3 regions of the Sphingobium sp. MP9-4 genome follow, and region 2 is predicted to be linked to each of the others. Evidence: riboswitches for the same ligand, from Rfam matches in the RefSeq annotation. Region 2 holds a riboswitch; each other region holds the start of a gene.
What was found. Region 2 has a riboswitch for cobalamin ahead of A0U87_RS20800 (TonB-dependent receptor). Riboswitches for the same ligand answer to the same signal wherever they lie in the genome.

Region 1: linked by a shared signal. The riboswitch ahead of cobW (cobalamin biosynthesis protein CobW) and the one ahead of A0U87_RS20800 (TonB-dependent receptor) in region 2 are both predicted to bind cobalamin.
Region 3: linked by a shared signal. The riboswitch ahead of A0U87_RS03100 (cobalamin biosynthesis protein CobG) and the one ahead of A0U87_RS20800 (TonB-dependent receptor) in region 2 are both predicted to bind cobalamin.

Annotation. Positions count from the first base shown of each region.
Region 1 is NZ_LUFI01000082.1:40-10,532, forward strand. It holds partial or broken gene cobN (cobaltochelatase subunit CobN) at 1-2,399, opposite strand, end outside; gene cobW (cobalamin biosynthesis protein CobW) at 2,399-3,451, opposite strand; cobalamin riboswitch at 3,628-3,870, opposite strand; gene A0U87_RS22800 (Rieske (2Fe-2S) protein) at 3,901-4,278, opposite strand; gene maiA (maleylacetoacetate isomerase) at 4,275-4,919, opposite strand; gene fahA (fumarylacetoacetase) at 4,916-6,208, opposite strand; gene hmgA (homogentisate 1,2-dioxygenase) at 6,205-7,521, opposite strand; gene hppD (4-hydroxyphenylpyruvate dioxygenase) at 7,514-8,554, opposite strand; gene A0U87_RS22825 (amino acid aminotransferase) at 8,565-9,776, opposite strand; gene phhA (phenylalanine 4-monooxygenase) at 9,773-10,493, opposite strand, start outside.
Region 2 is NZ_LUFI01000070.1:284-10,776, forward strand. It holds partial or broken gene A0U87_RS20790 (ABC transporter ATP-binding protein) at 1-206, opposite strand, end outside; gene A0U87_RS20795 (iron ABC transporter permease) at 200-1,204, opposite strand; gene A0U87_RS20800 (TonB-dependent receptor) at 1,191-3,035, opposite strand; cobalamin riboswitch at 3,206-3,448, opposite strand; gene A0U87_RS20805 (threonine/serine dehydratase) at 3,588-4,595, shown strand; gene dapF (diaminopimelate epimerase) at 4,636-5,448, shown strand; gene mtaB (tRNA (N(6)-L-threonylcarbamoyladenosine(37)-C(2))-methylthiotransferase MtaB) at 5,451-6,692, shown strand; gene ftsY (signal recognition particle-docking protein FtsY) at 6,692-7,630, shown strand; gene ispZ (septation protein IspZ) at 7,620-8,273, shown strand; gene rnk (nucleoside diphosphate kinase regulator) at 8,416-8,820, opposite strand; gene A0U87_RS20835 (Fe-Mn family superoxide dismutase) at 9,241-9,855, shown strand; gene A0U87_RS20840 (hemerythrin domain-containing protein) at 10,035-10,472, shown strand; gene A0U87_RS20845 (methyl-accepting chemotaxis protein) at 10,480-10,493, opposite strand, start outside.
Region 3 is NZ_LUFI01000014.1:60,421-70,913, forward strand. It holds gene A0U87_RS03070 (cobalamin biosynthesis protein) at 1-104, opposite strand, end outside; gene cbiE (precorrin-6y C5,15-methyltransferase (decarboxylating) subunit CbiE) at 101-1,309, opposite strand; gene A0U87_RS03080 (cobalt-precorrin-6A reductase) at 1,308-2,072, shown strand; gene cobJ (precorrin-3B C(17)-methyltransferase) at 2,033-2,815, opposite strand; gene cobI (precorrin-2 C(20)-methyltransferase) at 2,812-3,534, opposite strand; gene A0U87_RS03095 (precorrin-8X methylmutase) at 3,531-4,160, opposite strand; gene A0U87_RS03100 (cobalamin biosynthesis protein CobG) at 4,160-5,212, opposite strand; cobalamin riboswitch at 5,492-5,704, opposite strand; partial or broken gene A0U87_RS03105 (transposase) at 6,204-6,589, shown strand; AL1L pseudoknot at 6,485-6,601, shown strand; gene A0U87_RS03115 (cadherin-like domain-containing protein) at 6,949-10,493, opposite strand, start outside.

The DNA.
Region 1 (10,493 bases), on a different contig from region 2:
ATCGCCGCCAGCACGGCGGCGCTAGCCGGGCCGACCGGCGCCGCGCCGTCGACCAGCGCCGCCGCCAGCAGTTCCAGCCGCTCGACCATGTCCCCATATGTGCGCCAGGCATCTGTGGATAAGTCGGCCAGCGCCGCCGGACGCGGCCCATGCCATGGCGCCCCCAGCACGCAATCGAGCGGATCGAAACCCAGCCCCAGATCATCGGCCAGCGCCCGCAGCAGCGACGCCTGCCCCGGATGCTCCAGGCCACGCGGGGTGCGCGCCAGCGCGATCAGCAGGTCGCGTCGCAGCCGCCCTTGCGGCGAAGCGGTGAAGACATGCAGCCCGTCGCGGATCTGCAATTCCTTCAGCTCACACAGATAATTGTCGATCGCGGCGAGCGCGTCGTCATCGTCGCCGGCGGCGCCGGCATCCTTGTCCAGCCCCTGGCTGCGGGCGAGGTCGATGATATCGCGGCGCAGCCGGTCGAGCCGGCGCGGGTCCATGCCAGCGGCAAGATAATATTCGTCCACCAGCGCTTCCAGCTGCTTGAGCGGCCCATAGCTTTCCGCCCGCGTCAGCGGCGGGGTCAGATGGTCGAGGATGACGGCGCCGATGCGGCGCTTGGCCTGTGTCCCCTCGCCCGGATCATTGACGATGAAGGGATAGAGTTGCGGCACCGGCCCGGCGCAGATTTCGGGGAAGCAGTCGGCCGAAAGCGACACCGCCTTGCCCGGCAGCCATTCCAGATTGCCATGCTTGCCGACATGGACCAGCGCCTGCGCGCCGAAGTCCTGCGCCAGCCAGACATGAAAGGCGAGATAGGCGTGGGGCGGCGGCAGCGCGGGGTCATGATAGCTGCTCTTGGGATCGATATTATAGCCGCGCGCCGGCTGCACCGCGATCGCGACATGGCCAAAGCGATGGACGGCAAGGCGAAACGCTCCGTCGCGCACGAAGGGATCGGCTTCCGGCGGTCCCCAGCGATCGACCATGGCGTCACGCGCGCTGTCGGGCAGAGCGGCAAGGGCCGCGCGATAGATATCGAGCGACAGGCGGACCTCGCCCGGCCGATCCAGCGACGCCCGATCATTGGTGACGCCGCCGGTCATCAGCCGCATCAGCGCGGCGCCGTCGCGCGGGGCGTCGCCGATCGCATAGCCGGCCTCACCCAGCCGGCACAGGATCGCGGCGGCGCTGGCCGGCGTGTCGAGACCCACGCCATTGCCGATCCGCCCATCGCGATTGGGATAATTGGCCAGCACCAGCGCGACCCGGCGCTCGGCCGGCGCAGTGCGGCGCAGTGCCGCCCAGTTGCGCGCCAGATCGGCGACGAAGGCGACCCGGTCGGGTGCCACGCGCGGTACGACGATGCCACACTGGGTGCGTTCATCGAACCGCTCGGCCGCCTTGAAGGCGACGGCGCGGGTGAAGAGGCGCCCGTCCACTTCCGGCAGGGCGACATTCATCGCCAGGTCGCGCGGGCCAAGGCCACGGGCGGACCCGCGCCAGCTGCCTTCCTCGACCCCGGCAAAGGCGGTCTGCAGGATCGAGCAGTCGGCCTGTTCCAAGATGCCCGGCACGCGCGGCTCGGACGACGACGAGGCGGCGAAGCTGGTCGCATTGACGATGATGTCGGGCGCGATGTCGGCCAGCAGCCCGCCGAGCCAGTCGCGCACGAACGGCTCGCGCAGCGCGCGGACATGCACGGCGGCAACGTTGAAGTCGCGCGCGCCAAGGGCCGCGACCATCGCATCGACCGCGCTCAGCGTGCCGGCGACCACCAAAGCGCGGTAGAAGATCAGCAGCGCCACCGGCCGCCCCTCGACCCAGGTCGCGCGCAGTTCCGCCACGCCGGGCCGGTCATGGCCGGGCAAATAGAGGCCCGCGTCGGCGATCGGCAGCGGATGATTGGGGTCGCCCGCATCCGCGCCGGTCAGCCGGGCGGCGCAGCGCAGGAAGGACAAAGCATTGGCGGTGCCGCCCTGGCGCAGATAGTCCCGCAACTGCTCGCGCATCGCCGCCGGCACGGTGGAGGCGAGGTCCAGCGCGGGATCGCCCTCGCGCCCGTCGGCGATCGCGGCGAAGGCGATGCCGCGTTCGCGCGCGACCTGCGCAATCTCGTCCACGCCATAGGGCCAATAGCTTTTGCCGCCGAGCAGGATGACGCAGACGAAGCGCGCCTTGGCGATCACCTTCTCGACATAGAGATCGACCGAATAGGGATGTTTGAGCTGCAGCAGATTGGCCAGCCGCACGGTCGGCGCGTCATCGGGCAGGCGCGCGGCGGCGGCGGCGAAACAGGCCAGGTCGCTGTCCGCCACGGTCAGGATGACGATGTCGCCGGGCGGCTGGTCGAGGTCGATCGCCTCCTCGCCGTCGCTGATCGTTCCCGGCGTGGCGGACAGAAGATGCATCAGCCGAGCACGGCCTGGATGTCGGCCTCGATCGCGGCGCGGTCCAGCCCCTTCTGGCCGATCACCACCAGCTGGGTGCGGCGCGCTTCCTGCGGCTGCCAGGGACGGTCGAAGAAATGCTGGATGCGCGGGCCGACCGCCTGCACGACGAGCCGCATCGGCTTGCCCGCGACCGCGACCATGCCCTTGACGCGCAGCACGTCATGGGTGGCGATCAGCGCGGACAGCGCCTCCACCAGCGTGTCGGGATCGACAACCGCATCGCCGCCGACGACGAAGCTGTCGAAATCATCATGGTCATGATCCTCGCCCTCCGCCTCATGGTGCGAGGGCCGGGCGTCGAGATCATCCTCCGCCGCCGCGACGATGCCCAGCAGCGCGCCGATATCGACCGCACCATGGGCGGCGCGGACGATCTTTACGCCGGGCCGCGTCTCGGCATCGACCTGCGCCTCGACCGCGGCCAGCGTGTCGGCATCGACCAGGTCGCTCTTGTTCAGCACCACCATATCGGCACAGGCGAGCTGATCCTCGAACAATTCCTCCAGCGGGCTGTCATGGTCCAGATTGGGATCGGCGGCACGCGCGGCGGCCAGCGCCGCCTCGTCGGTGGCAAAGCGACCGGCAGCGACCGCATCGGCGTCGATCAGCGCGACCACCCCGTCCACCGTGGCGCGGGTGCGGATGTCGGGCCACTGGAAGGCCTTGACCAGCGGCTTGGGCAGGGCCAGCCCCGACGTCTCGATGATGATATGGTCGGGCGGGCTCGGCCGGTCGAGCAGCGCGGTCATGGTCGGCAGGAAATCGTCGGCCACGGTGCAGCAGATGCAGCCATTGGCCAGCTCGACAATATCCTCTTCCGGGCAGGCGGCGTCGTTGCAGCCCTTCACCAGTTCGCCGTCGACGCCGACATCGCCAAATTCGTTGATGATGAGGGCCAGGCGGCGCCCCTTCGCATTTTCCAGCAGGTGGCGGATCAGCGTGGTCTTGCCCGCGCCCAGGAAGCCGGTGATGACGGTGGTCGGAATCTTGGCAGATGCAGTGTTGGCCATGACAAATACTCGCGCGCCGGAGCAACCGGGGCGGGAGCGAACCGGGCGCGCACGCACGGCCGGCCGGCATCGCGGACGGGCGCTTGTTCGCCCGCAGATGCGTGACCGCGCGGCTCCAGCCGCCAACCTGTCGCTCAGACGGAACACCGTGCCCCGGCCATCCCCTGGACCAAAGCAAGAGCGACCTAAACGCTGGCAGGTCTCCTGGCTTGCGGGTCATAGCGGGAGGAACGGCCTTCCCAGGCCTCGCATGATTTAGCGTCCGGCCCAGTGGCTGCTAATCCCGCATCGGGGACAGCCTTGTTCATCACGCTCGCCGCTCACAGTTGCAGGGACAGCTGCGGACTTGGATGCCATGGCATCCGCACCGCCTTCCCATTTTAAGCCCCCGTGGGGGCACCGGCGCGATCATGTCGGGACGATGCGAAGCGCCGTCCCTGGGCCGGTTCCTAGTCGCTTTGGGCAGCGGTGACAATCCAGCCATCGGCCATGGCGAGCGGCCAGGGCGTAAGGCGCTGGCCGACACAAGGGCCGCCGACGCAGGCGCCATCGTCGCGGCGGAACAGGGCGCCGTGCCAGCTACATCTTATATGGCTGCCATCCGGGGTCAGATAATCATCGAGCTGCTGCGCGAGCGGCAGGCCGGCATGGGGGCATTGATCGACAAAGCCGGCGACATGATCGCCATCCCGCACGGCAAAGCCATGGAAGCGGCCGGCGCGCATCTGCAGCACGAAATTGCGCGCCTTGCCATCGGCGATCTGCGCGATCGGGCAGAGGCGCACACCCGCCGGCGTCGCGAACAGGCGCGTGTCACTGACGCTCATATGTCAGAGTCGGGCTGGCGATCGGGGTGCGCGGCGGCAAAGGCGGGGAGCGCGCATGCCGCCGCGTCCACGGCGCACAGCCGCGGAAAGGGCGTCAGGTCGACGCCGAAGCGCCGGGCATTGTAGAGCTGGGGCACGATATGGCAGTCGGCGAAGCTGGGGCGGTCCCCGAACGCATAGGTGCCGCCGTGACGGGCGATCAGCGTTTCGAGCGCGGCGAAGCCCTCGCCGGTCCAGCGGCCGATCCAGGCGCGGACCTGATTCTCGCTGGCACCAAAATCCTGCCGCAGCGCCTGCAACACGCGCAGATTGCCGAGCGGATGGATATCGCAGGCGATGATGCCGGCCATGGCACGGACGATCGCGGCATCGCCGGGGTCGGCGGGCAGCAAGGACGGCTGCGGCCAGCGCGCTTCGATCCATTCCAGGATCGCGCCGCTCTGCGTCAGCACGCTGTCGCCATCCACCAGTGCGGGCACCAGCCCCTGCGGCGCCAGCGCCTGATAGTCGGGTGCCCGCTGCGCACCGCTGCGCAGGTCATGGGCGACCTGCGCATAGTCGACACCCTTCAGGGCCAGCGCGATCCGCACGCGATAGCTCGCGCTTGACCGCCAATAGCCATGAAGGGTGAGGTCGCTCATCGCGCCGGCACGATCATCGCGCGGCATTCGCCAAAGCCGATCGACACATGGCCGGGGGCCGACGCGGTGGCGCGCAATGTCACCTCGTCGCCATCCTCCAGGAAGCTGCGCGTCTCGCCCGATGGCAGGCTGATCGGCTCGCGGCCGCCGCTGCTGATTTCCATCAGGCTGCCATAGCCATCGCGCGTCGGGGCGGAGATGGTGCCGCTGCCCAGCAGGTCGCCCGGCATCAGGTTGCAGCCATTGGAGGCATGATGGGTGACGATCTGGCTGACGGTCCAGTACATGTTGCTCGCCGGCCCCTGGCTGAGCCGCATCGACGGCTGGCCCGCGTCGCGCATCGCCTGGGTGGAGAGATACACTTCCAAGGTCAGCGCCAGCGCGCCATGGGCCTGATCGTCGGCATCGCTGAGGTAAGGCAGCGGCGCGGGATCGCCTTCCGGCCGGGGCGGCTGGGCGATGCGGAACGGCGCCAGCGCCTCGGGCGTCACCACCCAGGGCGAGATGGTCGAATGGAAATTCTTGGCCAGGAAGGGCCCGAGCGGCTGATATTCCCACGCCTGGAAATCGCGCGCCGACCAGTCGTTGAGCAGGCAGAAGCCGGCGACATGATCGGCCGCCTCGCTGATGGGGATCGGGCTGCCCAGATCATTGCCGGCGCCGATCCACACGCCCAGTTCCAGCTCATAGTCGAGCCGGGCAGTCGGGCCGACCACAGGCACTTCGGCCTCGGGCGGCTTGCGCTGGCCGCGCGGACGGACCAACGGATCGCCCGACGGGCGAATCGAGGACGCCCGGCCATGATAGCCGATCGGCACATATTTATAATTGGGCAGCAACGGATTGTCGGGCCGGAACTGGCGGCCGATATTGTTGGCGTGATGGATGCCGACATAGAAGTCGCTATAGTCGCCGATCCGCGCCGGCAGGTGCAGCGTGCAGTCTGCGGCCCGGTGCAGCAGCGGCTCGACCGCCGGGCGATGGGCCGGGTCCGACAGCAATATGCTGATCCGGCGGCGCAGGGCGACCCGCTCCGCCACCGGCAGCGCCATCAGCGCATTGAGCTGATCTTCCAGCAGCGGCGCGCAGTCGATCAGCCCGGCACTGACGCAGGCGGCCAGGTCCAATATCGCGTCGCCGATCGCGACACCGGCGCGCGGCGAAGCTCCTGCGGGCGAAAACAGGCCATAAGGCAGATTCTGGATCGGGAAGTCGCCATGATCCTGCGCGCTGTCGACCCAGCTGGTGCGGGCGGGATCATGGGTCTCGTCTATGTGCCAATAGCTCATGGGGTCTCGTTCATCGGGGGAAGCTGGGCCTTGCGGAAGCCGGACCAGCACTCATCATAATCGGGCTGCAGCAGCGGGCTTTCCATCGCCCAGCGCGTGGGACGCAGCACCATCCGGCTTTCGAACATGAAGGCCATGGTGTCGGCGATGCGCTGAGGTGCCAGGTCGGCAGCGATCGCCTTGTCATAGCTCGCGCGGTCGGGGCCATGGCCGGCCATGCCATTGTGCAGCGACGCGCCGCCGGGCGCGAAACCGCCCGCCTTGGCATCATATTCGCCATGGATCAGCCCCATCAGCTCGCTCATCACATTGCGGTGGAACCAGGGCGGCCGGAACGTGTCCTCCGCCACCATCCAGCGCGGCGGGAAGATGACGAAATCGATATTGGCGGTGCCCGGCGTCTCGCTGGGCGAGGTCAGCACCGTGAAAATCGAGGGATCGGGATGGTCGAAACTGACCGTGTTGATCGTGTTGAAACGGGTGAGGTCATAGTGCAGCGGCGTCAGATTGCCGTGCCAGGCGACGACATCGAACGGGCTATGGTCCAGCATGGTTATCCACAGGCGGCCCATGAACTTCTGTATCAGGGCGAATGGCCGCTCGACATCCTCATAGGCCGCGACCGGCGCCTCGAAATCGCGGGGATTGGCGAGGCCATTGGCGCCGATCGGCCCCAGATCGGGCAATCGGAAGGGCGCGCCGTAATTTTCGCAGACATAGCCCCGCGCCGCGCCTTCGATCAGCTCGACCCGGAAGCGGACACCGCGCGGGATCAGCGCAATCTGCAACGGCGCGACGTCGATCACGCCCAACTCGGTGACGATGCGCAGCGCGCCCTGCTGCGGCACGATCAGCATCTCGCCATCTGCGCAGACGAAGGCGCGATCGACCATCGAGGCGGTCACGGCGTAGAGATGCACGGCGCAGCCTTGCCCGGCCGCGACATCGCCATTGCCGGCATAGCTGGTGAGGCTGTCGATGAAATCGACGTCATCCGCAGGCAGCGGCAGCGGGTTCCAGCGCAGCCGGTTGGGTGAGGGCGGCACTTCGTCGAACGGCGCGCTGCGCAGCAAGGCTGCAGCATCATAAGGCGCGAAGGATGGATGCGATGCCGCCGGCCGCATGCGATAGAGCCAGCTGCGCCGGTTCTCCGATCGTGGCGCGGTGAAGGCGGTGCCGGACAATTGCTCGGCATAGAGGCCATAGGGCACGCGCTGGGGCGAATTGCGCCCCATCGGCAGCGCGCCTTCCACCGCCTCGGTCGAAAAATGATTGCCGAAGCCGCTCATCATCCGGGGCGGCGCATCATTCATTGACGGTGATCACGCCGCGACGGATCTGGTCCAGCTCGATCGATTCATAGAGGGCTTGGAAATTGCCATTGCCAAAGCCTTCATTGCCCTTGCGCTGGATGATCTCGAAGAAGATCGGGCCGAACATCGTCTCGGTGAATATCTGCAGCAAGATGCCCTCCTCGCCGACATTGCCGTCGATCAGAATGCGGTTGCGCTTCAGACGTTCCAGATCCTCGCCATGGCCCGGCACGCGCTGGTCGACCAGCTCATAATAGGTCTCGATCGTGTCCTGCAGCCGCACCCCACGCGCGCGCAGCCGCTCGACCGTGTCATAGATATTGGCGGTGGTGAGAGCGATATGCTGGATGCCCTCGCCATTATAGTCGCGGATGAACTCCTCGATCTGGCTCTTGTCGTCCTGGCTCTCGTTCAGGGGAATGCGGATCGCCTTGTCCGGGGCGATCATCGCCTGGCTGAACAGGCCGGTCGCCTTGCCCTTGATATCGAAATATTTCTGCTCCTCGAAGCCGAAGAGGGTGCGGTAAAATTCGCTCCACACCCGCATCTGGCCGCGCTTCACATTGTGGGTCAGATGGTCGAGCAGGTCGAGGCCGACATTGTTGCGCGCTTCGGCTTCCCGCCAGCCGGGGAACTCGGCCCAGTCGGCATAGGGATCGCCGCCATCGGGCATGAAATAGAGATAGGATCCGCCAATCCCCTGGATCACGGTGTCATTCTCGTCCGTCGGCTTGCCACCATGGTCGAGCGCCCAGCGCAGCGCCGCATCGGGATCGGCAACGCGAAAGGCCATGGCGCTGGCCGAGGGGCCATGTTCGCCACGGAACGCAGCGACCCGCCCGGCATCGTCGCGATTGAGCATCAGGTTGATCCGCCCCTGCTTGTAGCGGGTGATATTCTTGGACGGGTGGCGGTGGGTCGCGGTGAAGCCCAGCTGCTCGAACTGCGCGGCCATCTTCTCGGGCTCGGGCGAGGTGAATTCGACGAACTCGAAGCCGTTGAGGCCCAGCGGGTTGGCGGGATCGATGGTCATGACGGGGTCCTCAGGCAGAAGGCAGATGCGGCGAAAGGCCGGCAACGAAGGCGGGGATGGTGTCGAGCCGCAGCCCGGCGATGTTGATGCGGCCATTGCCGGCCATGTAGATGCCATGGTCGGCGCGCATCGCGGCGACGGCGGCGGCGCTGACCGGTAGCATCGCGAACATGCCGCGCTGGCCGGCAATGGCGGCCAGCTGCGGATGGGCCGCGGCCAGCGCAGCGCGCAGCGCATTGATGCGGGTGCGCATCTGGTCCAGCTCGCTCATCCATTCGGCGCGCATCGCCGGCCGTTCCAGGATGGTGCGCACGATCGCCGCGCCATGATCGGGCGGCATCGACCAGATGCCGCGCGCCAGCGCGACGATGTTGGAGAAGGCCAGCGCGGTCAGCGCGGCATTCGCCCCCTGCACCCACAGCACGCCCACCCGCTCGCGATAGAGGCCGAAATTCTTGTCGCAGCTATAGGCGACCAGCGCATCGGGCACGGCGGCCAGCATCTGCCGCGTGGCAGCGGCGTCCGCCTCCAGCCCGTCGCCCAGACCCTGATAGGCGAGGTCGATGAACGGGATCAGGCCCCGCGCCGCGCACAGATCGGCGATCGCCGCCCATTGATCGGCGCTGAAATCGACGCCGGTCGGATTATGGCAGCAGCCATGGAGCAGCAGCACGTCGCCGGCCTGCGCAGCGGCCAGATCGGCAAGCATCGCGTCGAAATCGACCGCGCCGGCACCATCCAGGAAACGGTGCGAAGCCAGCGTCAGCCCGGCCTCGCGGAAGATCGGCGCATGATTGGGCCAGGTCGGATCGCCGATCCACACGGTGGCACCGGCGCGGGCGCGGGCGATGAGGTCGGCGCCCAGCCGCAGCGCGCCGGTGCCGCCCGGCGTCTGCACCCCGGCGATTCGGTCGGACCCGGCAAGCGGGCCAAAGACGATGGCGGCGAGCAGATCGACAAAGCCCGTGTCGCCCTCCGGCCCCAGATAGGATTTGCTGCCCTGCTCAGCCAGCAGCAGCGCTTCGGCGGCCTTCACCGCGCGCATCACCGGGGTCGCGCCCGCCTCGTCGCGATAGACGCCGACGCCCAGGTCGATCTTGTCGGTGCGCGGATCGGCGCGATATTGCGCGATCAGCCCCAGCAGCGCGTCGGGCGCCTGGCGATCGAGCGCACCGAACAGGGACCGGCCGGGCGCCGGGGCAAGAAGGGTCGTGTCTGTCATAGAACCTCAGAAGCGCGGGCACGGGCATAGGCCTGGGTGCCACGGGTGTAGATGATGTCGGTGTCGGTGATCGCGTCGGTGGCGAAATCGGGCTGCCCCGCCAGTTGCGCATAAAGCGGGGCGAAGTCGGTCTCGACCGTCTGGCGCAGCAGTTCCTCGAAACTGTCGATGACGAAATAGCTCTGCTGGTAATCGTCGATCCGATAGCGGGTGCGCATCAGCCGCCTGAGATCGAAGCCGAGCCGATTGGGCGAGGGATCGTCGAGCGCGAAGACGGATTCGCCATAGGAGGAGACGATGCCCGCGCCATAGAGGCGCAGCCCCTCGGGCCGGCGAATGAGGCCGAACTCGACCGTGTACCAGTAGAGCCGGGCCAGCCGCTCGATCGCACCCAGGTCGGCGGCGCGCAGGCCACCCTGGCCATAGGCCTGCATATAGTCGGCGAAGACCGGGTTCGCAAGCAGCGGCACATGGCCGAAGACATCGTGGAAAATGTCCGGCTCCTGCAGATAATCGATCTGGTCGGGGGTGCGGATGAAGCGGCCGGCGACGAAGCGGCGATTGGCCAGATGCTCGAAGAAGATCCGATCCGGCACCAGCCCCGGCACGGCGACCACCTGCCAGCCGGTCGCCCGCATCAGCCGATCGGACAGCTCCTCGAAATTGGGGATGCCGGGGCGGTTGATGCGCAATATGTCGAGCCCGGCCATGAACTCG
Region 2 (10,493 bases):
CGCTCGACCGGCGCCCCGTCCAGCAGCGCGCGGCCGGCGGCCGGCTTCACCAGCCCCAGCAGCGCCCGCACCAGGGTCGACTTGCCCGCGCCATTGGGGCCGATCACTCCGATCAACTGGCCCGGCGCCATGGTCAGATGGACGCCACGCACCGCCAGATGGCGACCCAGCCGGACGTCCAGTTGCTCGGTCGACAGGGTCACCATAGCCGCCGCTCCCGCATCAGGTGAATGAGGAAGACCGGCACACCAAGGATCGCGGTCAGCACGCCCAGTTTCAGCTCGCTGCTGGTCGGGATGATGCGCACGCCGATATCGGCCAGGGTCAGCAGCACCGCGCCGCCCAGCATGGACGGCAACAGCAGCGCGGAAGGCGAGCGATCGGTCAGCGGTCGCACCAGATGCGGCACGATCAGGCCGACGAAGCCGATCGATCCGGTCACCGCCACCGCGCCGCCGACACCGATTGCCACCCCCGCCATCAGCCGAAGCCGCGCCCGCGACAGGTCGACGCCCAGCGCCCGCGCGCCATCCTCGCCCAGGGTCAGCGCGTCGAGCGCGCGTCCGTCATAAAGCAGCAGCGCCGCGCCAACCGCGATGCAGGGCAGCGCCAGCAGCAGATGGTCGATGCTGCGATTTTCCAAGCTCCCCATCAGCCAGCTCATAATCTCCATCGCGGCAAAGGGATTGGGCGACAGGTTGAGCGCCAGGCTGATCCCCGCCCCCGCCAGCGTTGCGACCGCGATCCCGGCCAGGATCAGCGTCAACGGGCTTTCCGACGGCCCGGCAAGCAGGAACAGCGCGCCGATCGCCGCCAGCGCGGTGACGATCGCCAGCAGCGGCAACGCCATCGGGTGCAGTTCGGACAGGCCGAAATAAAGCGCGATCACCGCACCCAGCGCCGCCGCATTGGACACGCCCAGCACGGCGGGCTCCGCCAGAGGATTACGCAGATAACCCTGCAGGGCCGCGCCCGACAGGCCCAGCATGGCGCCGACCAGCAGGCCGATCGCCATGCGCGGCAGGCGCAGGTCGATGACGATCGCCCGCGCCACCATGTCGCCGCCGCCCGCCAGCACCGTCAGGATGCGGCCCGGCGCAATCGTCACCGATCCCAGCGCGACCGATGCGATGGCCGCGACCAGCAGCAGGGCGATCAGCCCCGGCAGCAACAGGGGATGCCGCCGCCCCTTAGAAGCGGACACGCACGCCGCCATAGGCCGACCGGCCATAGGTGCCATAGCCATAGGCCGTGGCGTAATCCGCATCGAACAGATTGTCGATCCGGCCATAGACTTCGAGATGGTCGCCCACGGGGAGGGACGCGCGCAGCCCGGCCAGCGCATAGCCGTCGAGCCGGCGCGTGTTGGCCGTGTCGTCATAGCTGTCGCCGACCATGGTCAGCGTCGCGCCGGTCGACAGGCCGAAGGACCAGAGATAGTCGGCCGACACACTGACCGCATTGGCGGCGCGGCGCGGCAGGCGATTGCCGTCGGTGCCCCCGCCCGACCGGTCGCGCGCATCGACATAGGAGTAGGAGGCCGCCACCGTCAGCGCCTCGACCGGCTTCAGCGTCAGCGTCGCTTCCACGCCCTTGGCGCGGGTCCGGTCTAGATTGCCATAGGTGTAGGTCGCATAATCATAGTTGATCTGGTTGCGAGTATCGCGCCGGAAGGCGGTCAGCGACAGCACCGCCTTGTCCCCGTCCAGGCTCTGGTCGAAGCCGATATCATAGCTTTTCGACCGCTCCGGCCGCAGCGCGCTGTTGCCGCTATAGGTGTCGTAGAGCTGATAGAGCGACGGCGCCTTGAACCCTTCGCCATAGGAGAGGCGGATATTGGTGGCGCCCGCGTTCGGCGTGTAATTGGCGTTGGCACCAAAGGTGGTCGCGCCGCCGAACTGGCTATGATCGTCATGGCGCAGCCCGCCCGTGACGGCGAGGCCGGCAAGCGGCTTCACCACCGCCAGCGCATAGACGCTGTCGATGTTCGCCTTCGCACTCGCTATGTCGCCAAAGCCGAAATACTCATAGTCCGGCCGCTCATGCTCATAGCCGAAGATCAGCTTGGCCTGATCCACCGGGGCATAGACGCCCTCATATTCGAAGCGCAGATTGGTGCCCGAATAGCCATAATCCGGGTCGGTGCCGCGCACGAAATAATAGTCGCGGTCGTTGCGCATCCAGGTAACGGCGGCGCGGTTGGTCAGCTTGCCGTCGAGCAGCGCCAGGTTGATCCCGGCATAGCCGACATATTGGTCCAGCTTGCTGACGTCGCTGCTGTCGGCCGGCGCGCCGAAGAAGCTGTCATAGTCGAGATCGGCATGGATATAATAGCCGCGCAGGTCGAGGCTGAGGCTGTCGGTGAAAGCGATCTTCAGCTTGGCGTTGGTGGCGATATTCTCATAGCCATCCTTCTCCACGCCGCCGAACGACCGGCCGACCGAGGAAATGCCGTCGGTGTTGAAATAGGCGACGCCGACGCCGCCCGACACCGCGCCATGCGTGCCCGACACATCGGCCTTGGCGTTCAGCGTATCGCTATAGCCATAATCGGCCGAGGCGTTAACCTCGAAACCCTCGCTGGGCGCGCCGGTCATCACATTGACCACGCCGCCGATCGCCTGGCTGCCATAGACCACCGAGTTGGAGCCGCGCAGCACTTCGATCCGGCGGATATTGCCGGTCAACAGATGGCCGAAATCATAGCCGTCGCCGATGCCGCTCGGGTCGTTGACCTTGACCCCGTCGATCAGCACCAGCGTCTGGGTCGTCTCCGCGCCGCGCAGCGACACGCCGGTCACGCCGCCGGTGGAACCGTTGCGGCTGAAGCGGACGCCCGGCGTGGTGGCGAGCAGGTCGACGACATCGACCGCCTGGCGCGTCCTGATCGTGTCGGCATCGATCACCGTGATCGCCTGGCCGACCTCGTCGCGCGGCTGTGCGATGCCCGAAGCGGTGACGACGATATCGTCATCCTGGGCCAGTGCCGGCGTAGCGGCCAGCAGCGCGATGAGCGAAATCCCCAACATCTTCATTTTATCGTCCCCCGGCGTCCGTCGATTTGGAACCGGGGCGTCCGCACATGCGGTCGCTGCGTGAGGATCGGGAAGACGCCAGCGCCCCGCCCCACGCACCGATGCGGCCCCGGCCGCCATGGGCGTCGCTCGACGGAAACACCGCGCCATGGCCATCCCCTGGGCCAGGGCAAGAGCGACCAGACGCCGGCAGGTCTCCTGGCTCGCGGGTCAGGGCAGCGATGCGCCAGCCTTCCCGGACCTATCGGTCCAGTGGCCGGTTCCGGCCCTCCCCTTTTGAAGAGCCTGGGAACCCTGCGCATCGCGCTCACCGCTTACAGTTGCAGGGACAGCCGCGGATTTGGAAGGGCTGCGCCCCCCGCACCGCATTCCCGTTTTCAGCCCTTGCGGGCACCGGCGCGATCATGCGCGTCCGGGGCTTTTGACCGCCCCGGCGCGCGGCCCCCATAAGCCAAAGCACAAGCCCTGCCAAGCGGGCCAGGATCGCCCCGGCGGATCGTTGCGCGGTGCTGGTGGCCGGCTATGCAGGGGCCTCTGACCCAAGGAGCCGACATGTCCGATTCGCCAGATCTATCCTTGATGGCCATCACTGCCGCCGACGTCGCCGATGCCGCGCGGCTGATCGCGCCGGCGGCGGTCCGTACCCCGCTGATCGAGAATGCCGCGCTCAACGATTTGTGCGGCCGGCGCGTGCTGGTGAAGTTCGAGGGCGCCCAGCATAGCGGATCGTTCAAGTTCCGCGGCGCCTATAACCGCCTCGCCCGGCTGAACGATGCGGAACGGGCGGCGGGCGTCGTCGCCTGGTCCTCGGGCAATCATGCCCAGGGCGTCGCCTTTGCCGCGCGCCTGCTCGGCATTCCCGCCACGATCGTGATGCCGGCCGATGCCCCGGCGATCAAGACCGCCAACACCCGTGCGCTCGGCGCCGAGGTCGTCCCCTATGACCGCTTCACCCAGAGCCGTGAGGCAATCGCCACCGCCCTGGCCACCGAACGCGGCGCAACGCTGGTCCCCTCGTTCGACGATCCCTTCATCATCGCCGGCCAGGGCACGATCGGCCTCGAAATACTCGACCAGGCCCAGGCCGCCAGCGCCGACCTCGCACAGATACTCGTCTGCTGCGGTGGCGGCGGGCTGGTCGCGGGCACGGCCACGGCGGTCAAGGCCGCCCGCCCCGACATCAGCGTCTATGCCGTCGAACCCGCCGGCTTCGACGACACGGCTCGCTCGCTCGCCAGCGGCGTGCGGGAAAGCGTCTCGCCCGACGCACGCAGCATCTGCGACGCCCTGCTGGCGCCCAGCCCCGGCGCGCTGACCTTCCCGATCAACCATGCCCTGCTGGCCGGCGGCCTGGTCGTCAGCGACGATCAGGTGCGCGACGCGATGCGCTTCGCCTTCACCACGCTCAAGCTCGTGGTGGAGCCGGGCGGTGCAGTGGCGCTCGCCGCCATGCTCGCCGGCCTCGCCCCGCCCACCGACGGCGCCACCGCCCTCGTCATCTCCGGCGCCAATGTCGATCCGGCCACCTATGCCGCGATCATCGGCGGCCCGAACGCCTGACCGCTGGTCTTTTGCCCCGTCCCGCACTAAATGCGGCGCCATGATGAGCCGCTTTTCCAAGATGCATGGTCTGGGCAATGATTTCGTCGTGATCGACGCGCGCCAAGCGCCGGTCGCGATGACGGAGGCGCGCGCCCGCGCCATTGCCGATCGCCATGCCGGCATCGGCTGTGACCAGTTGATCGTCATCGGCGATGCCGAGACCGGCGACCAGGCCGACGTGTCGATGCTGATCTTCAATTCCGACGGTTCGGAAGTGGAAGCCTGCGGCAACGCCACCCGCTGCGTACCGCTGTTCGTCGGCAAGGACGTGCTGATCCGCACCAGGGCCGGGCTGCTCGACGCCAAGGGCGTGGACGGCGGCGCCAGCGTCGACATGGGCGCGCCCCGCTTCGACTGGGACGCGATCCCGCTTGGCTATCCGATGGACACGCTGACGATGTCGGCCAGTTGGGAAGATTTGCCCGCGCCGGCCGCCGTCAATGTCGGCAACCCGCATGTGATCTTCTTCGTCGAGGATCTGGACGCGGTCGATTTCGAACGGCTCGGCCCGCTGATCGAGCATGACCCGCTTTTCCCCGCTCGCGTGAACGTCAATTTCGCGCAGGTCGTCGGCCCGCAGCATCTGCGCCTGATCGTCTGGGAACGCGGCGCCGGCCTGACCCGCGCCTGCGGCACCGGCGCCTGCGCCACCGCCGTCGCGGCGATCCGGCGCAAGCTGATGGCCGGCCCGGTGACGGTCAGCCTGCCGGGCGGCGACCTGGAGATCGACTGGGCACCGGGCGGCACGATCCGCATGACCGGCCCCGCCACCCATGTGTTCGACGGCGAGGCGGACTGGGACCGCTTCTGACCGTGGCTGGTCCCGACATCATCACCCTGGGCTGCCGGCTCAACATCGCGGAGAGCGAGGCTATTCGCGAAATGGCCGGCGCACAGGACGACCTGATCGTCGTCAACAGCTGCGCCGTGACGGCCGAGGCCGTGCGCCAGACCCGGCAGGCGATCCGCCGCGCCAGGCGAGACCGCCCCGACGCCCGCATCCTGGTCACCGGCTGCGCCGCCCAAACCGAACCCCAGACCTTCGCCGCCATGGCGGAAGTGGACGGCGTGATCGGCAACCGGGAGAAGCTGGAGGCAGCCGCCTTCGCCCCGGTGGCGGATAAGGTCAACGTCTCCGACATCATGGCCGTGCGCGACACCGCGCCGCACATGGCCAGCGCCTTTGCCGAACATGCCCGCGCCTTTCTGGAGGTGCAGAATGGCTGCGACCATCGCTGCACCTTCTGCATCATCCCCTATGGCCGGGGGAACAGCCGCTCCGTGCCCGCCGGCGCGGTGATCGACAAGGCGAAGCAACTGGTCGACGCGGGCTATGGCGAGATCGTGCTGACCGGCGTTGATGTCACCAGCTATGGCCCGGACCTGCCAGGTAGCCCTTCGCTCGGCCAACTCGTTGAACGGCTCCTCAAGCATGTCCCGGACCTGCCCCGGCTGCGCCTCTCCTCGATCGACAGTGTCGAGATTGACGAGCGGCTGTTCGACCTCATCGCCCATGAGCCGCGCATGATGCCGCATCTGCATCTCTCGCTGCAGGCCGGCGACGACATGATCTTGAAGCGCATGAAGCGCCGCCATGCCCGCGCCGACGCCGTGCGCATCGTCGAGCGGGTGAAGGCCGCCCGCCCGGACATCAGCATCGGCGCCGACATCATCGCCGGCTTCCCGACCGAGGATGACGCCATGTTCGCCAACAGCCTGGCGCTGGTCGCCGATTGCGACATCGTCCATGGCCATATCTTCCCCTATTCACCGCGCACCGGCACGCCGGCCGCGCGCATGCCCCAGCTGGATCGCGCCACCATCAAGGCCCGCGCCGCCCTGCTGCGCGACGCCTGCACGGCCCAGCGCGATGCCTGGCTCGCCCGCCTGGTGGGCACTCGCCAGTCGGTGCTGGTCGAACGCAATGGCCTGTCGGGCCATGCGGAAAATTTCGCGCCGGTGCGCTTCACCACGCCCCAGCCCCCCTCCACGATCGTCGCGGCCCGCATCAGCGGCCTTGAGAATGGCGCGCTGATCGCGCAAGAGGCGCAATAATGACTGACACCGGCACCAGCTGGCGCGACCGCCTCTTCGGCGGCCTCAAGCGCACATCCGACAAGCTCGGCGAGAATCTGACCGGCCTTTTCACCAAGGCCGCGCTCGACGACCAGACCCTCGACGAGATCGAGGAAGCCCTGATCATGTCCGATCTCGGCCCGGCCATGGCCGGCCGGGTTCGTGATCGCCTGGCCGAGGGGCGCTACAACAAGGAACTGACCGAGGAATATCTGCGCGAGATCATCGCGGAGGAGATCGAGAAGGTGCTGGCCCCGGTCGCCCGCCCGCTGGAGATCGAAGCCTTTCCGCGGCCCCAGGTGATCCTGGTCATCGGTGTCAACGGATCGGGCAAGACCACCACCATCGCCAAGCTCGCCAATAATTTCCTGGAACAGGATTATGGCGTGATGCTGGCGGCGGGCGACACGTTCCGCGCAGCCGCGATCGGCCAATTGAAGGTCTGGGCCGACCGGCTGGGCGTGCCCATCGTCGCCGGCAAGGAAGGCGGCGACGCGGCGGGCATCGTGTTCGACGCGGTCAAGCAGGCGACGGCCACCGGCATCGACGTGCTGATCGTCGACACCGCCGGCCGCCTGCAGAACAAGACCGAACTGATGGACGAACTGGCCAAGGTGCGCCGCGTGCTCGGCCGATTGAACCCGGCCGCCCCGCACGACGTTGTCCTGGTCCTCGATGCCACCACGGGACAGAATGCGTTGAACCAGATCGAAGTCTTCAAGGAAACCGCGCAGGTCACGGGCCTGGTCATGACCAAGCTCGACGGCACGGCGCGCGGCGGCGTGCTGGTCGCGGCGGCGGAGAAATATCGCCTGCCGATCCACGCCATCGGCGTGGGCGAAAAGATCGAGGACCTGCGCCCGTTCGATGCCGGCGACATGGCACGCGCGATCGCGGGGACGGCCTATGCCCGCTGACGCCAAGAAGCCCGCCCATGGCGGCAGCCTTAGCCTCGCGCTCGATTTCGGGCCGCTGCTGGTCTTTTTCCTGAGCTACAAGGGCGCGGGCTGGTTCTGGGGTGCGGGCAACCCGATCACCGCCATGAGCTTTGGCACCGCCGCCTTCATGGCCGCGATCGTCATCGCCGTGATCATCTCCAAGGTGAAGCTCGGCCGGGTCTCGCCGATGCTCTGGCTCTCGGCGCTGCTGATCCTCTTCTTCGGCGGCCTCACCATCTATTTCCACGACCAGCGCTTCATCCAGCTGAAGCCGACCATCATCTACGCCTTCTTCGCGCTGATGCTGTTAGCCGGGCTACTGCGCGGCAAGCCGCTGCTCAAATATCTGCTCCAGGCGGCCTATGACGGGCTGAGCGAGGAAGGCTGGCGCAAGCTGTCACGCAACTGGGCGCTGTTCTTCGTCGCCATGGCGGTCGCCAACGAACTCATGCGCCGGTCGATGAGCTTCGACACCTGGCTCGCGGTCAAGGTCTGGGGCGTGACCATCGTCTCGGTCGTCTTCGCCGGCGCCAACATCCCGATGCTGCTGCGCCACGGCCTGACCCTGGACGACGGCCTCGATAGCGACGAGGTGGGCGAAACCACCCCGCCGCAGGGCTGACCCCAAAAAACTGCGTCATCCCGGACTTGATCCGGGATCCATTCTGCGCTCGCTCTCGGGCTTAGTGCAGAATGAATCCTGATCCTTCGACAAGCTCAGGAGTGCCTTCCGTCAGGATGACGGATGTGGGGCAAGACTGGCCCTAGGCCTGCACCACCTCGTCCACCAGAATGTCGCGCAGATGGCCGTCGCGGTCCGGCCACAATATGGCATTACCCGCCCGCATCCCGATCAGCGCGGCGCCGACCGGCGTCAGGATCGATATCCGGCCCAGCGCCACATCGGCATGGCTGGGATAGACCAGTTCCACCCGGCGCGGCGCCCCGCGCTCACCATCGCGATAGAGGATGGTCGATCCCATCGCCGCGACATCGGCCGGCAGTTCCGCCCGGCTGCACAATTGCGCCCGGCCGACCTCCTCCAGCAACAACTGGCTGACGTCGGGGAAGCGGTCGCGCGCCGCCCAGGCCAGATCGGAAATCATGTCGGCTTCGGATTCGACAATATGGATCGGCGGCACGGCCGCCCACTTCTGTTGCAGGGTCATGGGAAAACTTCCTGATAGGGGGGTGCGCCCGGTGCTCGGGCGCAAGGCGTCAAGAAGGGTGCCCCGGACCTGCCGGCAGCGCGCCTGTCAGGTCCGGGGCGGATGGCCCGCGAGAAGCTGTCCCCCATGATGGCGGAAGCGTGCAAAGATGACCTTGAACGGCATGGTTGCGATCATGTTCGGCACGGCCCCGCCTGTCAAGAAACACCGCCCGCTGCCATACTGCCCCATCCCGTCCAAAGGCCCACCAACCGCCCGTTTCTGCGATCGTTTCGCAATAGGCACATATTGGTTTTCTTGGGCGTTGGGTGCGCATATGGGAAGCGACGGAGGCGTCCACGCCCCGCATGGACCATATGATAAACCGGCATCGCAAGCATCACTGCGAGCCGCCCCATAACGAACCCGAGGAGTTCCGCCATGGCCTTTGTTCTGCCCGACCTTCCCTATGCCAAGGACGCCTTTGGCGACATCCTGTCGGTCGAAACCTTCGACTTCCACCACGGCAAGCATCACAATGCCTATGTCGTGAAGGCCAATGAACTGGTCGCCGCCGACGAGAGCCTGCAGGGCAAGTCGCTGGTCGAACTGATCAAGTCGTCCAAGGGCGGCCTGTTCAACCAGGTCGGCCAGATCTGGAACCACACCTTCTACTGGAACTCGCTGTCGCCGGTGAAGACCGCCCCGACCGGCGAACTGCTCGCCAAGATCGAGGAAGCCTTCGGTTCGGTCGACGCGCTGATCGAGAAGCTCAAGGCAGAGGCCGTCGGCCACTTCGCCAGCGGCTGGGCCGCGCTGATCCTGAAGGACGGCAAGCTGGAAGTGACCAGCTATCATGACGCCGACACCCCGGTCGCCCATGAAGGCCACGCCCCGCTGCTGATCCTCGATGTGTGGGAACATGCCTATTATATCGACTATCGCAACCTGCGCCCGGCCTATGCCGAAAAGCTGCTGAAGGAAGCGATCAACTGGGACTTCGCTGCCCTCAATCTTGACGGCCAGGGCGCCAGCCGCGCCGACCAGCCGGCCTGATCGCGGCAGGCTCCAATCGGGGCCTGCTCCACAGGATCGATGACAGAAAGACCGTCCGGTGCGCAGGCGCCGGGCGGTCTTCTTTTTTACAGGCTTTATGCGCTTTGCCTGTCCCGGCTCCCAATGCCCCCTTAACGGCGGGCGGTGCATGATCGAACCTGGCCAGCAGGGGGATCGCGATGAACATGGACGAATTGGGCACGCAGCATGAGGAGATCGCCCTGATCGCCGCGCAACTGCGCCAGGCGATCGCTGATCCCGACCAGCCTCGGGCGGTGAGCGCATTGCGCTGGCAACTGGCGCGCAAGCTGATGGCCCATCTCGCGCTGGAAGACCGCATTCTCTACCCCATGCTCCAGCGCCAGGGCGACGATCGCGTCCGCACCACGGCCGCCCGCATCCAGGCCGAGATCGGCGCGCTGGCCGAGAGCTTCGCTCGCTACATGGCCGGCTGGACCGATGAGCGGATCACCCGCGACTGGCGCGGCTTCTGCGCCGACAGCGGCCGGATATTGGATGCCCTCAGCCGGCGGATCGATCGCGAGGAGCGCATCCTATATCCGCTGGCCCGTTCTGCTGATGGAACTGCGAAAACGTGGACAGCCCGCGCCGGCTGACCGGCGATCAGGCCGCTTCCA
Region 3 (10,493 bases), on a different contig from region 2:
GTGGCGAGATGGGTGACATCCCGTCCGCCGCCGGCCGCCACCAGCGCCGCCCGCAGGGACGCGGTGGTCGCGCCGGCACGGAAACCGAAGCCCGCGACGATCATAGCGTGACGCTCCACTGCACCACCGGATAGCGCGACCGCCAGCCATGGCGATTGCCGAGCGGCGCGGCGTCGGCCAGTTCGATGCGCAGCAGGCTGCCGCCCCGCCGCCCGTGCCAGAGCGCCAGCAGCGCCTCCGACTCCAATGTCACGGCATTGGCGACCAGCCGCGTGCCGGGTGGCAGCAGCGCCTCCAGCCGTTCCAGCAGCGCCTGCGACAGACCACCACCGATGAAGACCGCCTGCGGCATCGGACCATCAGGCAGCACGTCCGGCGATCGACCGATCATCAGCTCCAGCCGATCCACGCCCAGCGCACGGGCATTGGCGCGGGCGCGATCCGCACGGGCCGGATCGGCCTCCACCGCGCAGGCGCGATTGGCGGGATGGGCCAGCAGCCATTCGATCGCGATCGATCCCGAGCCCGCGCCAATGTCCCACAGATAGTCGCCCGGCCGGGGCGCCAGCGCCGACAGGGTCAGGGCGCGCACCGGCGCCTTGGTGATCTGTCCGTCATGGTCGAACAGCGCGTCGGGTCGACCACTGGCGACCGTCAGGACAGGGCCGTCACCGGCGACCTCCAGCCCGACCGCCACGGGATGAACGATGTCGGGCAGTATCGTCGCCCCCGCCTCGATCGACCGGATCCGTTCGCGCGGGCCGCCGAGGCTTTCCAGCACATGCAGGCGCGACGCGCCAAATCCCCTGGCCGACAACCAGGCGCCAAGTCCCGCCACCGCCGCCCCGTCGCGCAGCAGCACCAGCGCCCGCGCGCCCGGCGCGAGGTGCGGACGCAACCGATCCAGCGGCGCGGCATGCAGGCCAAGGCACGCGACATCCTGTATCGCCCAGCCCAGCCGCGCCGCCGCCAGCCCGAAGGTGGAGGGCGCGGGATACGCGCACCATTCATGGGCCGCCAGATGGCGCGCGATGCTGCTGCCCGCGCCGAACCAGAAGGGGTCGCCCGACGCCAGCACCACCACCGGCCGCCCACGATGCGCCAGCAGCCGCGCGATCCCGTCCGCGAAGGGCACTGGCCATTCGACCATCGGCGCGCTAATCCCGCCGAGCAGCGCAAGGTGCCGGGCCGGCCCCATGACCAGGTCCGCCGCCGCCAGTGCCGCGCGGCTTGCCGCAGACAGGCCGTCCATCCCGTCCTCGCCGATGCCGACGATCGTCAACCAGGGGGGAGAATTCATGTCATCCATGCCCAATATCCTGCTGCTGGGCGGCACGACGGAGGCAAGCGCGCTGGCGGCCTTGCTGGCGGCGCGCGGCATCCGCGCGACCTTCAGCTATGCCGGACGCACGGCCAGCCCGCGGGCACAACCCCTGCCCGTGCGGGTCGGCGGCTTTGGCGGGGTGGCGGGACTGGTCGCGCATCTGCGTGCGGAAGGCATCACCCATCTGGTCGACGCCACCCACCCCTTTGCCGCGACGATGAGCGCCCATGCGGTGGCGGCTGCGCATAGGGTGGGAATCGCCCATGCTGCGCTGACCCGTGCGCCCTGGACGCCCGTCCCCGGCGATCGCTGGACCACGGTGCCGGACATGGCAGCGGCGGTGGCCGCGCTCGACGGCCCGCCTCAGCGGATCATGCTCGCCCTGGGGCGCATGCATGTGGAGGACTTCGCCGCCCAGCCCCAGCATCATTATCTGCTGCGCTTCGTGGATGCGCCGGACGCGGTGCCCCCCCTGCCCGATCATGCCCTGATCGTGGATCGCGGCCCGTTCACGGTGGCGGACGACACAAGCCTGCTGCGCGATCATCGCATCGACCTGATCGTCGCCAAAAATGCCGGTGGCACGGGCGCAGCCGCCAAGCTGGACGCCGCGCGCGCGCTGGGCCTGCGCGTGCTGATGATCGACCGGCCCGCGCTGCCCGATCGGTGGGAGTTCCACCGGCCCGAGGATGTGCTCGACTGGATCGCTCATCCCGCCGCCTCGTCGGGGATGCCGCGCGGCGTGTAGAGGATCGGCCCGCGCGGCCGCTCGATGATGCGGGTCCGGCTCGACCCGACGATCACCATGGTGCGCATGTCCGCCATGTCCGCCCGCGCCTGCCCCAGCGGCACGATATGCAGTGTCTCCTGCGCGGTGGTCACGGCGCGGGCGAAGAGGATCGGGCGTGCATCGCCACAAAGTTCCCGCAACAGCGCCAGCGTGCGCACGAACCCTTCCGGCCGCGACGCCGACCGGGGATTGTAGAAGGCCATGGCGAAATCCGCCTCCGCCGCCAGCCGCAGCCGCTTTTCGATCAGGGACCAGGGCTTGAGATTGTCCGACAGGTTGATCGCACAGAAATCATGGCCAAGCGGCGCGCCCGCACGCGCCGCAGCAGCCAGCATCGCGGTGATGCCGGGCAGCACGCGAATGTCGATGTCGCGCCAGTGGGCAGGTCCGGCCTCCAGCGCCTCGAACAGGGCGGATGCCATGGCAAAGACGCCCGGATCGCCCGAGGAGACGACGACGACCCGCCGCCCCTGCGCCGCCAGCTCCAGCGCATGGGCCGCCCGGTCCAGTTCCACCCGATTGTCCGAAGGATGCAACGCCAGCCCCGCACGCGGCGCGACCCGCGCGACATAGGGGATATAGCCCACCACGTCGGTCGCGGCAGCCAGCGCGGCGTCGACCTCCGGCGTCACCAGCGCTTCGCCCCCTGGCCCAAGCCCCGCGATCGCGATCCAGCCCCCCTCTCCCGCCGCAAGATTCATGGCCGGCGCCCTTGGCCGTGGATCAGCAGGATCGAGAAATAGGGCGTGACCCTGTCGACATCGGCCAGCCGGGTCACGCGCTGTTCCGGCATGGCGGCATGTTCGACCAGCCATGCTTCATCGCTGCGCCCGGCCGCCGCCACCGCGCGGCGCAGCTTGGCGAGGTGCCGGCCGATCTTCATCACCACCAGCGCGTCGGTATCGCGGATGCGGCGGACCAGTTCCTCTTCCGGCAGCGTCGCCATCGCGACGGTCAGCACATCGTCACCCCAGGTGATCGGCAGGCCGGTCGCATTCCACGCGCCCGACATGCCCATGATGCCGGGGACCACTTCGACCGGGACCAGCCCCGCCAACCGGCTGTGCAGATGCATGAAGGAGCCGTAGAAAAAGGGATCGCCCTCGCACAAGACGACCACATCCTCGCCCGCCTCCGCGATCGCCAGCAGCCGGCCGGTGCAATCGGCATAGAAGGCGGCAAGGCAGTCGTTATAGCGCGGATCGGTGACCGGAATTTCGGTCGTCACCGGATATTCCATCGCCAGTTCGATTGCATCGTCCCGCAACATGCCCTGCGCGATGCGGCGCGCCTGCCCCGGTCGGCCGGCCTTGCGGAAATAGGCGACATGCCGTCCCCCCCGCACCAGCCGGTCGGCGCGCACGCTCAGCAAGTCCTGCGCGCCGGGGCCAAGGCCCACGCCATAGACGGTGCCGCTCATTCCGCGCGGCTCGCCAGCGCATTGATCGCCGCGACCGTGATCGCGCTGCCGCCAAGCCGCCCGTCGACGACGCAGCAGGGGACCGGCTGCGCCGCCCACAGTGCCGCCTTGGATTCCGCCGCGCCGACGAAGCCGACCGGGCAGCCGATGATCGCTGCGGGGCGCGGACAGGCCGGATCCTCCAGCATGTCGAGCAGGTGGAACAGCGCCGTGGGCGCATTGCCGATGGCAACCAGTGCCCCGGCAAGATGCGGCCGCCACAATTCCAGCGCGGCGGCGGATCGGGTATTGCCCATCGCCCGCGCCATGTCCGGCACGGCGGTGTCGTGCAGGGTGCAGAGCACGGCATTGTCGGCGGGCAGGCGCGCGCGCGTGACCCCTTCCGACACCATGCGCGCATCGCACAGCACCGGTGCCCCTGCGGCCAGGGCCTGCCGCGCCGCCGCTGCAAAGCCCGGCGAAAAGCGGATATGGGCCGCCAGGTCCACCATGCCCGCGGCATGGATCATGCGCACGGCGACCGGCTCCTCCTCGGCAGCAAAGCGCCCGAGGTCGGCTTCGGCGCGGATGGTGGCGAAGGACTGGCGATAGATCGCCGCGCCATCCCTCTCATAATCATGGGGCATCAACAGGCTCCGAAATGGGCAAGAAGGTCGGTGGCGGTGAGGTCAGGACGGACGGGCGCCGATCCTGCGCGGGCATGGAAGGCCAGGTCGTAGCGCCCGTCCCGCCCCGTCAGCACGATGTCGGCCGGAATCGAACTGGCGCAGCCCTTGGCGCAGCCGGAGACATGAAGGCGGCCCGCCACATGGGGGGCCAGCTGGCGGGCGAGATCGCGCGTCTCCACACTCGCCTGCGGGCAGGCAGGCGCGCCGGGGCAAGCCTCCACATGGATCAGCGGGTCGGCAGCGTCTGCGCACAGGCCGGGCAGTTGCCCTTCGGCCAGCAGCATGCGCCACGGGGTCAGCCGCATGGCCGGCGCGTCGAGAAGATGCCGCGCGTCGATCCGGCCGAAGGGAAGACCGTAGGCCATGCCGCCATCCCATGCGCCGGGCATCAGCCGAGCACTCGGCGACGCCGCCTCTGCCGTGCTCGTTGCCCAATCCGGCAGGGGCGCATCATGCCGGGCCATGCGCCCCACGCGCGCGCCGTCGCTCTCCACGAACCATCGGGCTAGCGCGAGCAGCGCATCCACTTCGCCGCCGCTGTCCACCGGCACGCCTTGTGCCCGCCCCTCCGCACGCAAGATCAGGCCGCCGTCCCGCGCCCGCTCGATGCGAAAATCCCCCGCTTCGCCGGACAGGAGCGGCGCGGCGCCGGCATCGATCACGAAGCCCATCTTGCCCGGCAAGTCCGGTAGTTCGTCCAGGCGATCGAGCAACTGGCGGGCGATGCGATGGCTGTCGTCGCCTTCGCGCCAGTCCGGCGCGACCATCACCATGCGCGCGCCCTCGCGCCTGGCATCGTGGTCGACCAGGCCAAGATCGAGCAACCGGTCGAGCAAGGAACGCCAGCTATCGTCGCGCACGCCGCGGATCTGGAGGTTGGCGCGCCGGGTCATGTCGATCAGGCCGTTGCCATGGGCGATCGCCGCTTCGCCCAGCGCCGCCAGGTCGTCGGCCGAAAGACGGCCGAAGCGCGGCTTCACGCGCACGATCAGCCCGTCGCCCGCCGCCATCGGGCGCCAGGCATCGGGACACCAGCCCCGAACGGCCGGCCCGTGGACCACCGCATGGTTCGCGGTCGCCCTATCCCTGCCCGCGCCGGTCTGGCTCACAGGCACATCCTCCGCGCGCCGGGACGCAACCAGGCGGGGCTTGCCGGCATCGCCGGTCGGCGCGAGGTGGCAGGCAGGCGCGACAGGCGCCCGACACCACGCGGCCGTGCAGCCCCAGCCACACGCTTCGCCGCCCAGACGGAAGAGAGACCGTGCCATGACCAATCCCTGGGTCAGGACAAGAGCGACCGAAACGCCGGCAGGTCTCCTGGCTCGCGGGTCGTTGCGGGATGCACGCCTTCCCGGACGCTCTGTCCAGTGGCTGCCCTCATGGGCTCGTGCATCGCGCTATCCGCTTACAGTTGCAGGGACAGCCACGGAATAAGGGGCCAGGCCCCCGCACCGCATTCCCGATTAAGTTCCTTGCGGAACACCGGCGTCAGTTATGCAATGCACCAGCATGAACCGGCGCATCGATGATGCCCTAGTCGAAACATCGGGCTTCGCCAAGACATGGAATGTGTATCGGCAGTCCCGCTGCCGGCTCGACGCCCAAGGCATACCGACGGAGGATGCCGAAACGGAAACCGGAAGCAAGGAAAGCGACGCGGCGTCGGATACCGAAATTATGGCTGGGGCGGCAGGAGCCCCAGTCAAATTCTCACGCCCTACAAGGCCTTGAAAACGCTGGCGTACAGCCAACGGCTGCACACCCTGTTGCTACAGCGTGTTGGCACAATCGACAACCCGGATTTTTCGCTCTCCAGCCACATCCTAGGCGCATCAAGCATCAAGCTATTTGCACCACTGTGACAGAGGAACTCGCGCAGGAGGGTAAGGTCAAATGGCCAGCTCGCATGAAGCTGCCGTTCGCGTAGCAACGGGCTATCCCCCTATAATGAACCGCGCCGGGTTTGCCGGAGGCTCCAACTCCTGAGAAGGTGGAGCCTGTATGAGCAAGACAACGAACAAGTTTGCGCCGGAAGTCCGCGAGCGCGCGGTGCGTATGGTGATCGATCATGAACGTGATTACCCCTCTCGCTGGGCAGCGGTGGTTTCGATTGCGGAGAAGATCGGCTGCGTTCCGCAGACGCTGCATGAGTGGGTGAAGAAGGCTGAGGTCGACAGCGGCAAGCGCGCGGGCGTCCCGACCGAGGTAGCCGACAAGATGAAGGCACTGGAGCGCGAGGTCCGCGAGCTGCGACAGGCCAATGAGATCCTGCGCCAGGCATCGGCATATTTTGCCCAGGCGGAGCTCGACCGCCCGTTCAAGCGATGATCGCGTTCATCGACGATTACCGCGATGCCTATGGGGTCGAGCCAATCTGCAGCATCCTGTAGATCGCCCCATCCACCTATCACGAGCGCATCGCACAGCGGCCTGATCCGTCGACTCCTCTCGCATTCCCGGCAAGGCCGCCCCCGCCCCTGCGGGATGCACACGGAAAAAGATCTGGAAACCACTCTGCTGGGGCCCGTCCTGCCTGACCGGACGTGTGGCGATTGCATGATCTACGGTACCGTTCTCACCGTAGACACGCCTGATTTCAATAAGCCGGCCGGCTCCGCATGTGCTCACCTTGCCGCCGACCGATGCAGCATTGACGCCGTGCGCCCGCACGTTTTCCGGACCTGGTGCTGCGCCGGCAATGCCGCAACAAGCGGCGCTGCATTTCCTCCCCCCTGTCAGACGAGTGCTACGCCAATCCGAAATTCTGGAACGTCAGCGTCGGCTTTGTGCTGAGGAAGGCGACCTGGACCATTGCCTGGGAGCCGGAGCCGTCGGGGTCGTAATATAGCGCGCCGGTCGATTTGTTATAGACGAGATACTGGTCCGGTGCGGTTGCCGCGGTTCCGGCATAGAAGGCCGATGACGGCAGGCTTCCGCTCGGCATCGAGGCAAAGGCGGTGAAGATGCCGCGCGCGAAAACGAGCATGTCCTCGCCCGGCGTAAAGTCCTTCACCGTGTCGCGATCGGCCGATACGGTCAGCGAATCGAACAGGAAGCTGTCCGACCCTGCCCCGCCGGTCAGCTCATCAAGGCCAGCGCCGCCGACCAGCAGATCATTGCCGTCATTGCCCTGCAGGAAGTCGTTGCCTTCTTCGCCATAGATGCCGTCATCGCCGCCCATGCCAACGATGAGATCGCCACCCAGGCTGCCGCGCATCAGGTTGTTGCCGCCATTGCCGGTCAGGGTATTGGCGAAATCATTGCCGACCACCGCGATACTGGCCGAGCCGGTCTGCGTCAGCTTTTCGAGATTGTCTTCCATCGTAAAATCGACGCTGGCATAAGCAATGTCGGTGCCTTCGCCATAATATTCGACGATCCGGTCGCCCAGATTATCGACATAGAAAATGTCGTTGCCGATGCCGCCATAGAGCATATCGGCGCCACCAGCGCCGTCGAGCGTGTCATTCCCCGAACCGCCGTAGAGGATGTCGCTGCTGGCATTGCCGGTCAGCACATCGGCCCCGCCCAGCCCGTTGATCGTCCACAGATCGTTGGTGGCAGCGGTGAAGATATTCACGCCATTGTCGCCGATAAAATATTTCGGCTCTGGCATGTTGTTGAGGCCGATGGTGAAATTCGATTCCACATAGGCCCCCTGGCTGTCGGTCACGCGGCCGACCACCTGGTAGGAGGTCGCCGTTTCATAATCGAGCAAGCTGCCATTGGCGACCGATATCAGCCCCGTTGCCCCATCCACCGAAAAGCGTCCGCCCGCCGTGTTGGTCAGGCTGAAAGTCAGCACATCGCCGCTATCGATGTCGCTTGCGCTCAATGTGCCTATGGTCGTGCCGTTGGCCGCATTTTCATTCACCATGTTCCCGGTCAGCGCCAGCGTCGTCGGCGCATCATTGGCGCCCATCACCGTCAGCGTCACGGTGGTGCTGGATTGCATGCCGGCATTGTCCTTGACCGTATAGGTGAAGGAATCAGTGACGCTCTGCCCGACGGCCAGTGACTGATAGGCCGAACCGGACGCATAGCTGATCGTCCCGTTCGACAGGGTCAGCGCGACACCGTTGGTTGTGGTCGCCGGCAGGGCTTGCAGCATCAACACATCGCCCGGATCGGGATCGACATCATTGGCCAGCAAGGTGGCCGACGAGAAGGTGGAGCCGTCCTCCGATACGCTGACAATGTCGGCATTCGCGGTGGGGGCGTCATTGACGCCGGCCACGACCACGCTCACCCGCCCGGTCGCATCGACCCCGACGGTGTTGACGACCTCGTAGGAAAAGAGTGCCGTGCCGCTGAAATTGGCATAAGGGGTGAAAACGATATTGCCATCGGTATCGAGGCAGATCGTGCCGCCGGAAATCGCCGATGCACCGACCAGCGAGATGGGCAACCCCTCCGCATCGACATCATTGGCGAGCAGGGTCGAGGCGAGGATTGTGATGCTCTGATCCTCCACGCCGGCCACGCTGTCCGCCGTGGCGATCAGCGCGGGTGGGCCACCTTGCGGGCCGAGCGGTTCGAACAGCTTATATTTGACCGATGTTCCCAGATTGTCGCCGCCCTGGCCGCTATAATCGGTCCATACCAGCGCGAAGCCGCCATCGGTGCCACCGGCGACCGCCGGATCGGCCTGAGCACCGAGGGATTCAGTATTGACGAGAAATTCGCCACCAATGCGGGCGCCGTTGATGTCGAAAATCTGTCCCTTGATCCCTGCGGTGCCATTTTCTGTGGCCGCGCCGCTATAGTCGGACCAGCTGACCATGATATTCCCGCCGGCCATGGTGCTTATGCTGGGCGCCAACTGGCCGCCGGCTATGGTCGTGTTGACCAGTTTTTCGCCGCCGACCTTGGCACCGCTGGCGTCGAATATCTGCAGTTTCAGGCCATAATAGTCATTGTCGCCGCCAACGCCGCTATTGTCGGCCCAGACAATGGCGAAACCGCCATTGGCAAGGCCGATGATCGCCTGCTGCTGCTGATTGCCGGCGGTCGTCGTATTGACGAGAAATTCGCTGCCGACCTTGCTGCCACTGGCCGAGAAGATCTGGGCCTTGACCGCGTCCTTGTTGTTGTCGCCGCCCAAAAGACTGGAATCATGCCAACTGACAACGAATCCGCCGTTGGACAGTGCAGCCACCACCGGCGTATCCTGCGCGTTGGCGGTGTTGGTGTTGACCAGCAATTCCGTGCCCAGCCGGTTGCCAGCGGCATCATAGACCTGGACCTTGACCGATGTCGAACTGGCGTCTCCACCCTGCAGGCTGGAATCGGCCCAGGTGATGACGAAGCCGCCCGAGGAAAGCGCGGTGATGGCGGGTGTGCGCTGGGCGTTGGCGGTGGCCGTGTTGACGAGAAATTCGGTGCCGGTCGCATTGCCGCTGGCATCATAGACGCGTGCCTTGATGCTGGACACCGAGGCATCGCCGCCCGTCAGGCTGGCATCGACCCAGCTGACGACGAAACCGCCCGACGCGAGCGCGCCGACCACGGCGCCGTCCTGGCCGTTCAGGGTCGCGACATTGACCAGAAATTCCGATCCGACCTTGACCCCATTGGCGTCGACGATCTGCGCCTTGATACCGCTGCCGCTGGTATCCGTTCCCTGCGCGCTGCCATCGCTCCACACCATCACGTAGCGGCCATCGGCAAGACCGACGACCGAAGCCTGTTGCTGGCTGCCGGTGGTCATGCTGTTGGCAAGCTGTTCGGTGCCGCCGGTATAGCGTTGTTCATTGACCGCATCGGTCAGGTTGAGCGTCACCACCTTGTCGAAGCTGTTGCCGAACGTATCGGTGGCGCGGATGGTGAGGGTCGCCTGAGTGGACGTCTCATAATCCAGCAGCAGGCTGTCCTGCACCACCAGCTTGTCCTTGTAGACCGCAAAGGCGCCGCCGGTGGAATCATCGAGTATCTGGTAGTTATAGACTGCATTGGATGCGCCATTGGCGCTGAGACTGCCGATGCTGGTATTTTCGACCGCCGTTTCCGACAGGGTCGTATTGGACAGGGTCAGATCGCTGATCGCGGCGGTGGTCGGGGTCAATATCCGAGCCTTGATCGATCCATCGCTGTCGCCGCTCTGGCCGCTATAATCGGTCCATGTCACCAGCAGCGCGCCGGATTGCAGCGCGACGATCGTCGGCATTTCCTGATTGCCGGCGGTGATGCCGTTGATCTGGAATTCGCCGCCGAGCCGATCGCCAGAGGCATCGAATATCTGCGTCTTGATGCCAAAGCCGCTGGCATCCGACGAGAGGATGCTGTTGTCGC